DNA from 2 places in the Catenibacterium sp. UBA627 genome. Region 2 is predicted to be linked to the other one. Evidence: riboswitches for the same ligand, from Rfam matches in the RefSeq annotation. Region 2 holds a riboswitch; the other holds the start of a gene.
The links. Region 2 has a riboswitch for thiamine pyrophosphate ahead of B2S90_RS05205 (energy-coupled thiamine transporter ThiT). Riboswitches for the same ligand answer to the same signal wherever they lie in the genome.
Positions count from the first base shown of each region.

Region 1: it holds a riboswitch for thiamine pyrophosphate, as region 2 does, so the genes downstream of both, thiC (phosphomethylpyrimidine synthase ThiC) here and B2S90_RS05205 (energy-coupled thiamine transporter ThiT) in region 2, are expected to answer to the same signal.

Region 1 is NZ_DBPF01000050.1:4,691-10,078, reverse strand. It holds gene B2S90_RS03600 (arginase family protein) at 1-412, opposite strand, end outside; gene B2S90_RS03595 (6-phospho-beta-glucosidase) at 503-1,927, opposite strand; TPP riboswitch at 2,128-2,237, shown strand; gene thiC (phosphomethylpyrimidine synthase ThiC) at 2,285-3,592, shown strand; gene B2S90_RS03585 (glycoside hydrolase family 1 protein) at 3,635-5,104, opposite strand; gene B2S90_RS03580 (NUDIX domain-containing protein) at 5,223-5,388, opposite strand, start outside.
Region 2 is NZ_DBPF01000079.1:12,750-18,137, forward strand. It holds gene tsaD (tRNA (adenosine(37)-N6)-threonylcarbamoyltransferase complex transferase subunit TsaD) at 1-741, opposite strand, end outside; gene rimI (ribosomal protein S18-alanine N-acetyltransferase) at 741-1,178, opposite strand; gene tsaB (tRNA (adenosine(37)-N6)-threonylcarbamoyltransferase complex dimerization subunit type 1 TsaB) at 1,169-1,774, opposite strand; gene tsaE (tRNA (adenosine(37)-N6)-threonylcarbamoyltransferase complex ATPase subunit type 1 TsaE) at 1,767-2,213, opposite strand; gene B2S90_RS05200 (DUF402 domain-containing protein) at 2,194-2,757, opposite strand; gene B2S90_RS05205 (energy-coupled thiamine transporter ThiT) at 2,900-3,445, opposite strand; TPP riboswitch at 3,491-3,592, opposite strand; gene B2S90_RS05210 (acetate/propionate family kinase) at 3,692-4,882, shown strand.

The DNA.
Region 1 (5,388 bases), on a different contig from region 2:
TACTGAAACTTAATACTTTATTCCGTTCCATTGATTTCAAATCATGTTTACTTGGTCCTATTAAATATAAACGATGAAGAGAAGGGTTTTGTAAAGCTTTTTTAGCCCAGTTTCCACAGCTGAGCATATCTCCTACAATAGAAGACTGCATGTCTGTATGGTGATCAATCAAAACAAGATCAAAAGGTTCATGAATAAAATCAGTCATCAATTTAGTGATGTAATGATAATCGCCTGAATCAATAAAATGAATACCAGAAATACCATTCTTGCTTATCATCTCTTTTAATTGTTTTTCTGCATGTTGATCACAGAATAAACGTGTTCCTTCAATGTCACTACAATCATAATAAGTTAACTGTGGATAATCCCCTTTATAGGAATGAGTAAAATCAAATACATAGTTATGCATCTTTATCACCTGTAGGTAATTATAATCTTTATTTAGCACTTGTCAAATCCGACTGCTAAAAAAGAGATAGCCGCAGCTATCTCTTGAGTATTATAATTCTTCACCGTTTGTTTCAATAACGTGTTTATACCAGTAAAATGATTTCTTCTTACTTCTAGAGAAGTCCCCTTCATGGTTATTATTATAGTTAACATAGATGAAACCATAACGTTTATCATATTCACCAGTAGAAGCAGATACAATATCAAATGGAGACCACATAGTATAACCTAATAGGTCAACACCATCATAAGTGACTGCATCTCTCATTGCTTCAATATGTGCCTTTAAGTAATCAATACGATACTGGTCATCTACAGTACCATCTTCTTCTTTCTTATCATAAGCACCAAAACCGTTTTCTACAATCATCATTGGAAGTTCATAACGATCATAGAACCAGTTTAAGCACCAGCGTAATCCTAATGGGTCAATCTGCCATCCCCAGTCAGAAGCCTTTAAGTATTCATTTCTTACAAAGTCTTCACTAAAGTAATCAAATGTCTTTTCATTACGTCCCTGATACTTAGTTGCGAATGACATGTAATAAGAGAATCCAATGTAATCTACTTTACCTTCACTTAAGATCTTCTTATCCTCTTCAGTAATGAAATCATATCCTTTTCTTTCAAACTTCTTTAAGATATAGTTTGGATAATGTCCTCTTGCATGCACATCAGCAAACCAATATTTCTGATGCATAGCACCTAAGGCATTCATCATATCTTCTGGTTTTGGAGAAGCTGGATAAACACCATTCATACCAATCATACAACCAACCTTTAAGTCAGGATTGATTTCATGAGCCGCCTTAACTGCAAGTGCTGAAGCGACTAATTCATGATGTGCTGATAAATACATTAAATATTCAGCATCATCACCTTCTTTTAATAATACAGCACCTTCCTGGATTAAGTTATGCTGAGTCGGATCAGCCTGGTTATTGATTTCATTAAATGTCATCCAGTATTTTACTTTATGCTGATATCTTTCAAAACATACCTTTGCGAACTTCACAAACATATCAATGGCTTTACGATTTCTAAATCCTCCATATTCTTTTGCGAGTGCCCAAGGTAATTCAAAATGTGATAATGTGATGATTGGTTCAATACCATATTTTAATAATTCATCAAATACATCATCATAGAACTTTAAACCTTCTTCATTAGGTGTTTCTTCATCTCCTCTTGGGAAGATTCTTGTCCAGGCAATAGAAGTTCTAAATGCCTTGAATCCCATTTCAGCAAGTAATGCGATATCTTCCTTATAATGATGATAGAAGTCTACACCTACATGGTTTGGATAATCTTCTCCAGGAAGAACACCATCTGTTAAACGTCTAGGTGCTCCTGTTAAGTTGTCCCCCGCTGTTTCTACATCTGTACAGCTGATTCCTTTTCCGCCTTCCTGCCAGGCACCTTCACACTGATGAGCAGCTACTGCGCCACCCCATAAAAAGTCGTCTCTAAACATTGTCTTGTCTCCTTTTCTCTTTCTAATAATTATAAATAGAAATGAAAATGATTTCTATAATTTTCAGAAATAGAGAACAAACTTTCGTAAAAATGTTTCATCTTTACATTGTTTGTTCAAAAATTCACAATAATTTTGTAACATTTTTTATGAAAGCGTTGCATTTTATTTATATAAGATGTAATATAGCACTATCAACCAAATAAAAAAAGGGGAGCTGACGCGACGGCTGAGAAGAAATACGATCGGATTTCGACCCATAAAACCTGATACGGATAATGCCGGCGTAGGAATTTTGTTTTTTTTAGGTATACATGCTCAGGTATACCTTTTTTTATTGTCAAAAGGAGGACTTATATGAGTTACACAACACAAATGGATGCTGCTAGACAGGGTATTATTACACCTGAAATGGAAATTGTAGCCGCAAAAGAATCTATGGATTTAGAAGTATTACGTGAACATATTGCGAAAGGACATGCTATTATTCCATGTAATAAGAATCATACTTCTATTGATCCGAGTGGTATTGGTTCAATGTTGAAGACTAAGATCAATGTGAACCTAGGTATTTCTAGAGACTGTAAAGACATGGATGTAGAAATTGAAAAAGTGAATAATGCAGTAAAGATGGGCGCTGAATCAATCATGGACTTAAGTTCTTATGGTGATACACGTACTTTTAGAAAGAGATTAACTAAAGAATGTCCTGCCATTATTGGTACTGTCCCTATTTATGATGCTGTTGTTTATTATCATAAAGCTTTAAAAGATATTACTGCAAAAGAATGGTTAGATATTGTTAGAATGCATGCTGAAGATGGTGTGGATTTCATGACTATTCATTGTGGTATTAATAGAGCTATGTATGAACGTTTTAAGAATAATAAGCGTTTAATGAATATTGTTTCTCGTGGTGGTTCTATTATGTTTGCCTGGATGGCTATGACTGGAGAAGAAAATCCATTTTATGAATATTATGATGAAGTCTTAGATATCTGCCGTGAGTATGATATTACTATGAGTTTAGGTGATGCATGTCGTGCTGGATGTTTGGCTGATGCAACTGATGTGGCTCAGATTGGTGAGTTAGTGACTTTAGGAGAATTAACACAGCGTGCATGGGATAAAGATGTGCAGGTGATGATTGAAGGTCCTGGGCATATGCCTTTAAATCAGATTGCCGCTAATATGGAAATCCAGAAGACAATCTGTAAAGGTGCACCTTTCTACGTATTAGGCCCTTTAGTTACTGATATTGCCCCTGGTTATGATCATATTACTGCCGCCATCGGTGGTGCTATTGCAGCCACTTATGGTGCATCATTCTTATGCTATGTCACTCCTGCAGAACATCTTCGTCTGCCTAATCTAGACGATGTTAAAGAAGGTATTATTGCATCTAAGATTGCCGCACATGCGGCAGATATTGCGAAAGGTATTCCTGGTGCCATGGAATTAGATAATAAGATGGCATGTGCAAGAAAGAAGCTGGACTGGGAAGAAACATTTAAATACTCAATTGATCCAGAAAAAGCAAGACGTTATCGTGCTGAAGCAGCACCTGAAAAAGAAGATACATGTTCTATGTGTGGTAACTTCTGTGCTGTTAAGAATATGAATCGTATTCTTGATGGTGAAATTGTAAATATCTTTGATGAATAAGAAAAAAGGCGTAACTCGTATATATGAGCTACGTCTTTTATATTAGTCTAAATCAGCACCATTAGATTCGCAGACTTTCTTATACCAGAAGAATGAATCTTTCTTGCTTCTAGAGAAGTCCCCAGTTCCATCATCATGTCTATCTACATAGATGAAACCATAACGTTTTGCATACTGTCCAGTACCTGCAGATACTAAGTCGATTGGTCCCCAAGTTGTATAACCGATTAGTGGTACACCATCTTCGATAGCTTCATCCATTGCTTTAATATGATCTCTGAAGTAATCAATTCTATAAGTATCGTGTACAGAGCCATCTTCTTCTACCTTATCGAATGCACCAAAACCATTTTCTACAACCATTAATGGTGTATGAGGATAACGGTCATGTAGGATATTTAATGTATATCTTAATCCATCAGGGTCAATCTGCCATCCCCAGTCAGAAGCCTTTAAGTAAGGGTTCTTAGCACCTGTTGCAAGGTTACCATTTGTCTTTTCAGCATTTTCATCAACTGTTACACAGTTAGACATATAGTAAGAGAATGTATAGAAGTCTATGACACCTTCTTTAATGATCTTCTTATCTTCTTCAGTAATAAATGAAGTATCAATACCATGATCCTTGAAATATCTGAACATATATGTTGGATATTCACCACGAACTTGTACATCCCCACAGAAGTTATTCTTGAAGTTATCTTCATTAAATGCTGCAAGAATATCTTTTGGATTTGGTGTTAATGGATATAAAGTTGTATGAGCAATCATGTTACCAATCATGAAATCAGGATTGATCTTATGACCTTCTGTCACAACTAATGCACTTGCAACGAACTGATTATGTAATGCTTCAAATGTCTTCTGAGGGTTAGATTTTAATTTGTTTAATGGAATACGTTCATCAGAGTTAACATCTTCTGGATCCATGATACCTAAACCATAAAGGTCACCTATTCCACCTTCACCCATACATGCGATATTGATTTCGTTGAATGTTAACCAGTATTTAACCTTATCCTTATAACGTTTCATACAAGTAGTTGCATACTTAACGAACATATCAATCACTCTTCTATCAGAGAAACCATTGTATTTAGTCACAATGTTCCAAGGAATTTCATAATGACATAATGTAACTAAAGGTTCAATATTGTGTTTCTTACATTCGTCAAATACCTTGTCATAGAAAGCTAAACCTTCTTCATTAGGTGTTTCATCATCACCATTAGGGAAAATTCTACCCCAGTTGATTGATAATCTGAATACATTCCATCCCATTTCTGCAAATAAAGCAATATCTTCAGCATAATGATGATAGAAATCAATTGCTTCATGGCTTGGATAGAACGCAGTCTTATCAGTCTTTGGTAAGAATGTTCTTGGAGTATTTACATCTCCACCAAGTAACATATCTGGTACTGATAAACCTTTACCATCTTCTAAATAAGCACCTTCACACTGATTGGCAGCAACTGCGCCACCCCATAAAAATCCTTTTGGAAAACCCATTTCCTTTACCTCCGTTCATCTTTTCTGTATGTATTATATACATAATAAAAATCATTATAATTAATTTTCATCAAATGAAAACGATTTACACCATATGAAAATTATCAAAAGTTATTATTTAGAATAAATCCCCTCTTTTATGTTCTCCCATATTAGACATAATACACTCTTGATGTTGCTTATGAACAATATCCCATACATACTCCATGCCTGTTGCAAGTGGCTGATTTAGAAAATCTTCTTTATTAATCCAATAAACCTCTCCTTCATCACTTGAATGAAGA
Region 2 (5,388 bases):
AATCGTATCCATAGCCACATCCTGGAATGAGCAGGCTAAGTCATTGCCATTGATTTCCTCTCCTCTTTGGTCTGCATTATGCTTTAAGTTGATGACAGCGCTCTTTAAGCCACTGAAGCTGAAGTTATAGCTTCCATCATCAAGTGGTTTTGGAAGTGTATAGCTATGAGTTCCCTCATGCGCCATTTTATCTAAAACAGGTCCTCCAGGATATGGAAGATGTAGAACACGTCCTACCTTGTCATAGGCTTCACCAATTGCATCATCAAATGTTGTACCAATGACTTCAAAAGAGAATTCCTTTTTCATATAAACAAGTTCTGTATGTCCTCCTGAAACAACAAGAGCCATTGCAGGATATTCAATATCATTCACTAGTTCATTAGCATAAATATGCCCCGCAATATGATGTACACCAATAAGTGGTTTGTTTAAATAAATAGCCAATGTCTTGGCTTCCTGCATACCAACATGCAAAGAACCTACAAGTCCTGGTCCTTTTGTGACTGCAATTGCATCAATCTCCTCTAAAGAGATTTCTGCCTGTCTTAATGCTTCCTTTAAAACAGTGCTGACACATTCAACATGTTTACGGCTGGCAATTTCAGGAACAACCCCACCATATTGTTTATGGATATCAATCTGTGATGCAACAACATGACTTAATAAATCTTTTCCATCCTTTAAGATTGCAACACTCATTTCATCACAGCTTGATTCAATAGCTAGAATAACAGCCATTATTTTTCCTCCTTTCTTACCATGAGATAAGCGTCCTCATGGTCTGCATAATAATCTTTACGTATAGCACATATCTCATAGCCATACTTCTTATATAAACAAATCGCACGTTCATTTGATACACGCACTTCTAAACTATAATTAATACACCCCTTATTATGTCCTTCTTTTAATCCATAATCCATCAATAACTTAGAAAAGCCTTTTCCTTGATAATTTGGATCAATACCAATTGTAGTTAGTTCACAGTTTTCATAAGCATACCAGAATCCTGCATAACCAACAATTTTGTCATCTACAAGAACATAGTAATGGGCATAATCATTTGTTTTTAGTTCATGAAGAAAATCTTCTTTAGACCAGGCAGGGGTAAATAATAACCCTTCTAGTCTTTCAATCTCATCAAGATCATCTTCCTGCATTTCTCTTAATAACATGCTTTTTTAGCCTCAACATCTTTAATATAAGTTGGTACTAATAGATCAACATTCTTGATTGGATCAGCCATCTGAGCTAATGCATAAATATTAGCACAAAGATCACATTCTTTTTCATCTAACCCAAGACAGCCTACTTCACCTACAAGTTCAAAGTCTTCATATTCAGCACGTAATTGGGTAAAATCTTCTAAAGTCATGACCTGTTCCTTAATTAAAGGAAGACCATTTTCATAAACACCAACAAAGACCTTGTGTCCTCTTGCATCAATAACACTTAGTGCCTGATTCATACCTGCATAAGCGGCTAACGAACTCACAGATTTAATTCTTACATCAGACACTGCAGCAAGTGTCTTTGCGATAGTCATTGCAACTCTGACACCTGTATAAGAGCCAGGTCCTGATGTAATAATCATCTCATTCACATCCTTTAATGCAATATGATGACGATCAAGTACTTCCTTTAATGAAGGAATTGCTTTTTCTGATTGTCTTCTAGAACCTTTTTCCTGGAAGGCTTCTAGACACATATTATCCTTAAATAAGCCTACAGCTAAATAACTATTTGATGTATCCATCACTAAACTAATCATGTGTAACCTCCCTCACATAGTTCTCATACTTTTCACCAATAGGATGAAGCTTTAAAGAACGTGTTTCATCTTCATTCTTTATTATTTCTATTTCTAATCTTTCTTCTGGAATAATGTCTTCAATAAACTGTGGCCATTCAATCACACATAAGCCATCATCTTCAAACATCTCTTCAAATCCCAAATCATCATCTGCCCCTTCTAGGCGATATGCATCAAAATGATAAAGGGTCATACGTCCAGAATAAACCTTCACAATAGTAAAAGTAGGAGAATTGATGATCTTCTTGATTTCAAGTCCCTGTCCAATTCCTTTTGTGAATGTAGTCTTACCAGACCCTAGATCCCCTGTTAATGTGATAATAGAATGGGGAAAGATTGTTTCTCCTATACGTTTACCAAAAGCAATCATTTCAGCTTCATTTTTTAAGTTTATCATTTTTAGTTCCTCTATTTTTCATCATCTGCTGATACTTATTATACCACTCCTGGGCAAATCCTGCACGAAAAGGACCAGATGCATTCATCGTCATCACAATCAAACGATTGAGCTGTTCATGGAATATCTCATCTAATTCATCTGAATATTGATATTTAATACGATGAGCCGCATATTCACCTTCATCTAGTACTTTATAACGATAGCCAGGCCATACCTTTAAATCAAGGTCATAATCAATATACTTAAGTGCTTCTCCATCATATAATATAGGAGAGGCAATATTACAATAATAATAGATACCATCACTACGGATCATACAAATTACATTATACCATCTATCCTTAGGAAAATAACAGATAGCTGGTTCTTTAGTGACCCAGGAACGACCATCTGATTCTGTAACTAATGTATTATTATTTATACCGATAAAATGGCGATCTGTTTCTTCTAATATTTTACAGCGTGACCACGTACGATGTGGCTTACCGTCATGTTTATAGCAATGGATGAGCACATCCTGCCCCACTAATGAATTCTTCATAATCAAACCTCTTTCAACCTATCGAATATAATAGCAAAAAACAGGTGAAATGTACATAAACCTCACCTGTTTTTTCCTAAATAAAGCCTTTTTAAGTTATCGTTTTCTGTTCAAAATAAAAAATAACAGTGGTTTCCCACTGTTAAATAGCCTTAAATGCTTTCTGAAGTTTTGGATAAATAAGTGCAAACACTACATAAGTTAAAATAAGTGTACCTACATTATAACCAATGTTGTATAAGAATGAATAAACCCAAGGATTCATGTTCTTAGGTGCATAACTTACAAATAATACAGCACCAGATAATAAATGTGAGATGAACTTAAGGATCATTCCTACAAAAATACCTGTATAAACTTCAATCTTGCCTAATTTAAAATTAGGAATAAAACCTGCAATACCAAGTGCTGATAATGGTACAAGATAGTCTAATACAACAGACCAAGGTCCATAATATGAAGCAAGACCTAATACAAACTGCATAGCAGTGGCACCAACACCGACAATAATTCCATATTGTGCACCCATTAAATAACTTGCAAGTACGATTGGTAATAAACTTAAAGTAATAGAACCACCCTGTGGCTGTCCTGGAATCACCTTAAATAGTACTTCTAGAACTAACTGCATAGCAATAAATAACGCAACATAAGCAATTGCTCTAGTGGATAATGTCTTCTTATTCATTTTATAATCTCCCCTTTCCAATGACTAAAATGACGCAAAGAAGTCATTAAAAAAGTGCGGCCTCTCTACGCTGGTATTACCCAGATCAGATGCTAAGGGTCAAGGCTTTCACCTATCTCAGCAATAAATGCGCCCCTGGCAGTAATAATTATATTACAGAATATTCTTTTTGTCACGTAATCTAAATTTATAGTAGAAATGTTAGGGGTTTCTGTTTATAATAGGGGTGTTTAGGAGGATATAAGCATGTCAAAAGTTTTAGCAGTTAACTGTGGAAGTTCTTCATTGAAATTCCAGTTATTTGAAATGGATACTGAAAGTGTTATCACTTCTGGTATTATTGAAAGAATCGGTATGGAGGATTCAATATTCACTATCAAGTACAATGGTACTAAAGACAAGAAGATCTTTGCAGTTCCTACCCACAAGGAAGCTGTACAAGTATTACTTGATACATTAATTGAAAAGAAGATTGTTGAACATTTAGATGAAATCAAAGGTATTGGTCATCGTGTCGTACAGGGTGGTCCTTATTTCGATAGTTCTTGTGTTGTAGATGATGATGTAATCGCTAAGATTGATGAATTATCACCACTTGCACCACTTCATAACCCTGCACATATTATCGGTATCAATGCATTTAAGGAAGCTATTCCTACTGCAGGTGCTGTTGTAGTATTTGATACAGCATTCCATCACTCTATTAAGCCTGAAAATGCAGTTTACCCTATCCCATATAAGTTCTATGAAGAAAACAAGATTAGAAAATATGGTGCACATGGTACTTCTCATTACTATGTTTCAAAGCGTACTCAGGAATTATTAGGTAATCCTGAACATGCTAATATCATTGTATGTCATTTAGGTGCTGGTGCTTCACTTTGTGCTGTAAAAGACGGTAAGTCTATTGATACTTCTATGGGTCTTACACCTCTTGCTGGTGTCATGATGGCAACTCGTTCTGGTGATATTGATGCATCAGTTGTAGACCACTTAATTGAAAATCTTGGATATGATATGAAAACTGTATTCAAGATGTTAAATAAGGAATCTGGTTTATTAGGTGTATCTGGTGTATCTGGTGATATGAGAGATATCATTGATGCAAAAGATGCTGGTAACCAAAGAGCCGAATTAGCTTTTAACATGTTTAGAAAACGTGTTGCTGATTATATTGGTTCTTATTTTGTAGAACTTGGACATGTTGATGCAATTTCATTCACAGCTGGTATTGGTGAAAACAGCTTTATCGCAAGAGAAGCAATTATTGATCTAGTAAAAGAAGCATTAGGCATCGTATTGGATGATAAGGCTAATGTAGAAGGTCATGGCGAAAGATTAATTTCTGCACCTGAATCTAAGATCAAGGTATTTGTAGTACCAACTGATGAAGAATTAGTTATTGCTAGAGATACAAAAGAATTATTAAACTTATAAGAAACTACTTCAGTTTTCTATAAAGACTAACAAAAATGTCCTCCAGGTATTCATACACCTGGAGGACTTTTTTACTTATTTTTATATTTAATCGCTCTTTTTAAGTAAATTTTTGCTTGAGGTTAACTTATTCAAAAAAATCCCATAACAATACTCGTAATATGCTTCCTGAATTGAAATGGGCATAGCTCATACAATTTAGATATTGAAGATTTCTGTATCCACAATCGTTCTAAGAATCACAGATGCCATTTCCTTTATCTTGAATGTATACTTTTCCAGTTTCTTAAGAATTAGAAAATCTGATGTTAAGCTAAATTTGATAATCTAGTAGCAATATTTTTCTTAAACTTGGTGAAAAATAAAAAAGCCTCTCTGATTTTAAAATCAAAGAGGTTTTTGGTATTTAGTCGCTTAACTTAATACCATTGAGTGCCTAAGCACTCTTCTAAACACGTTTACCATTCACTACTTTATAGTAAGTTCCTTTATTGTTCACCTGGGCA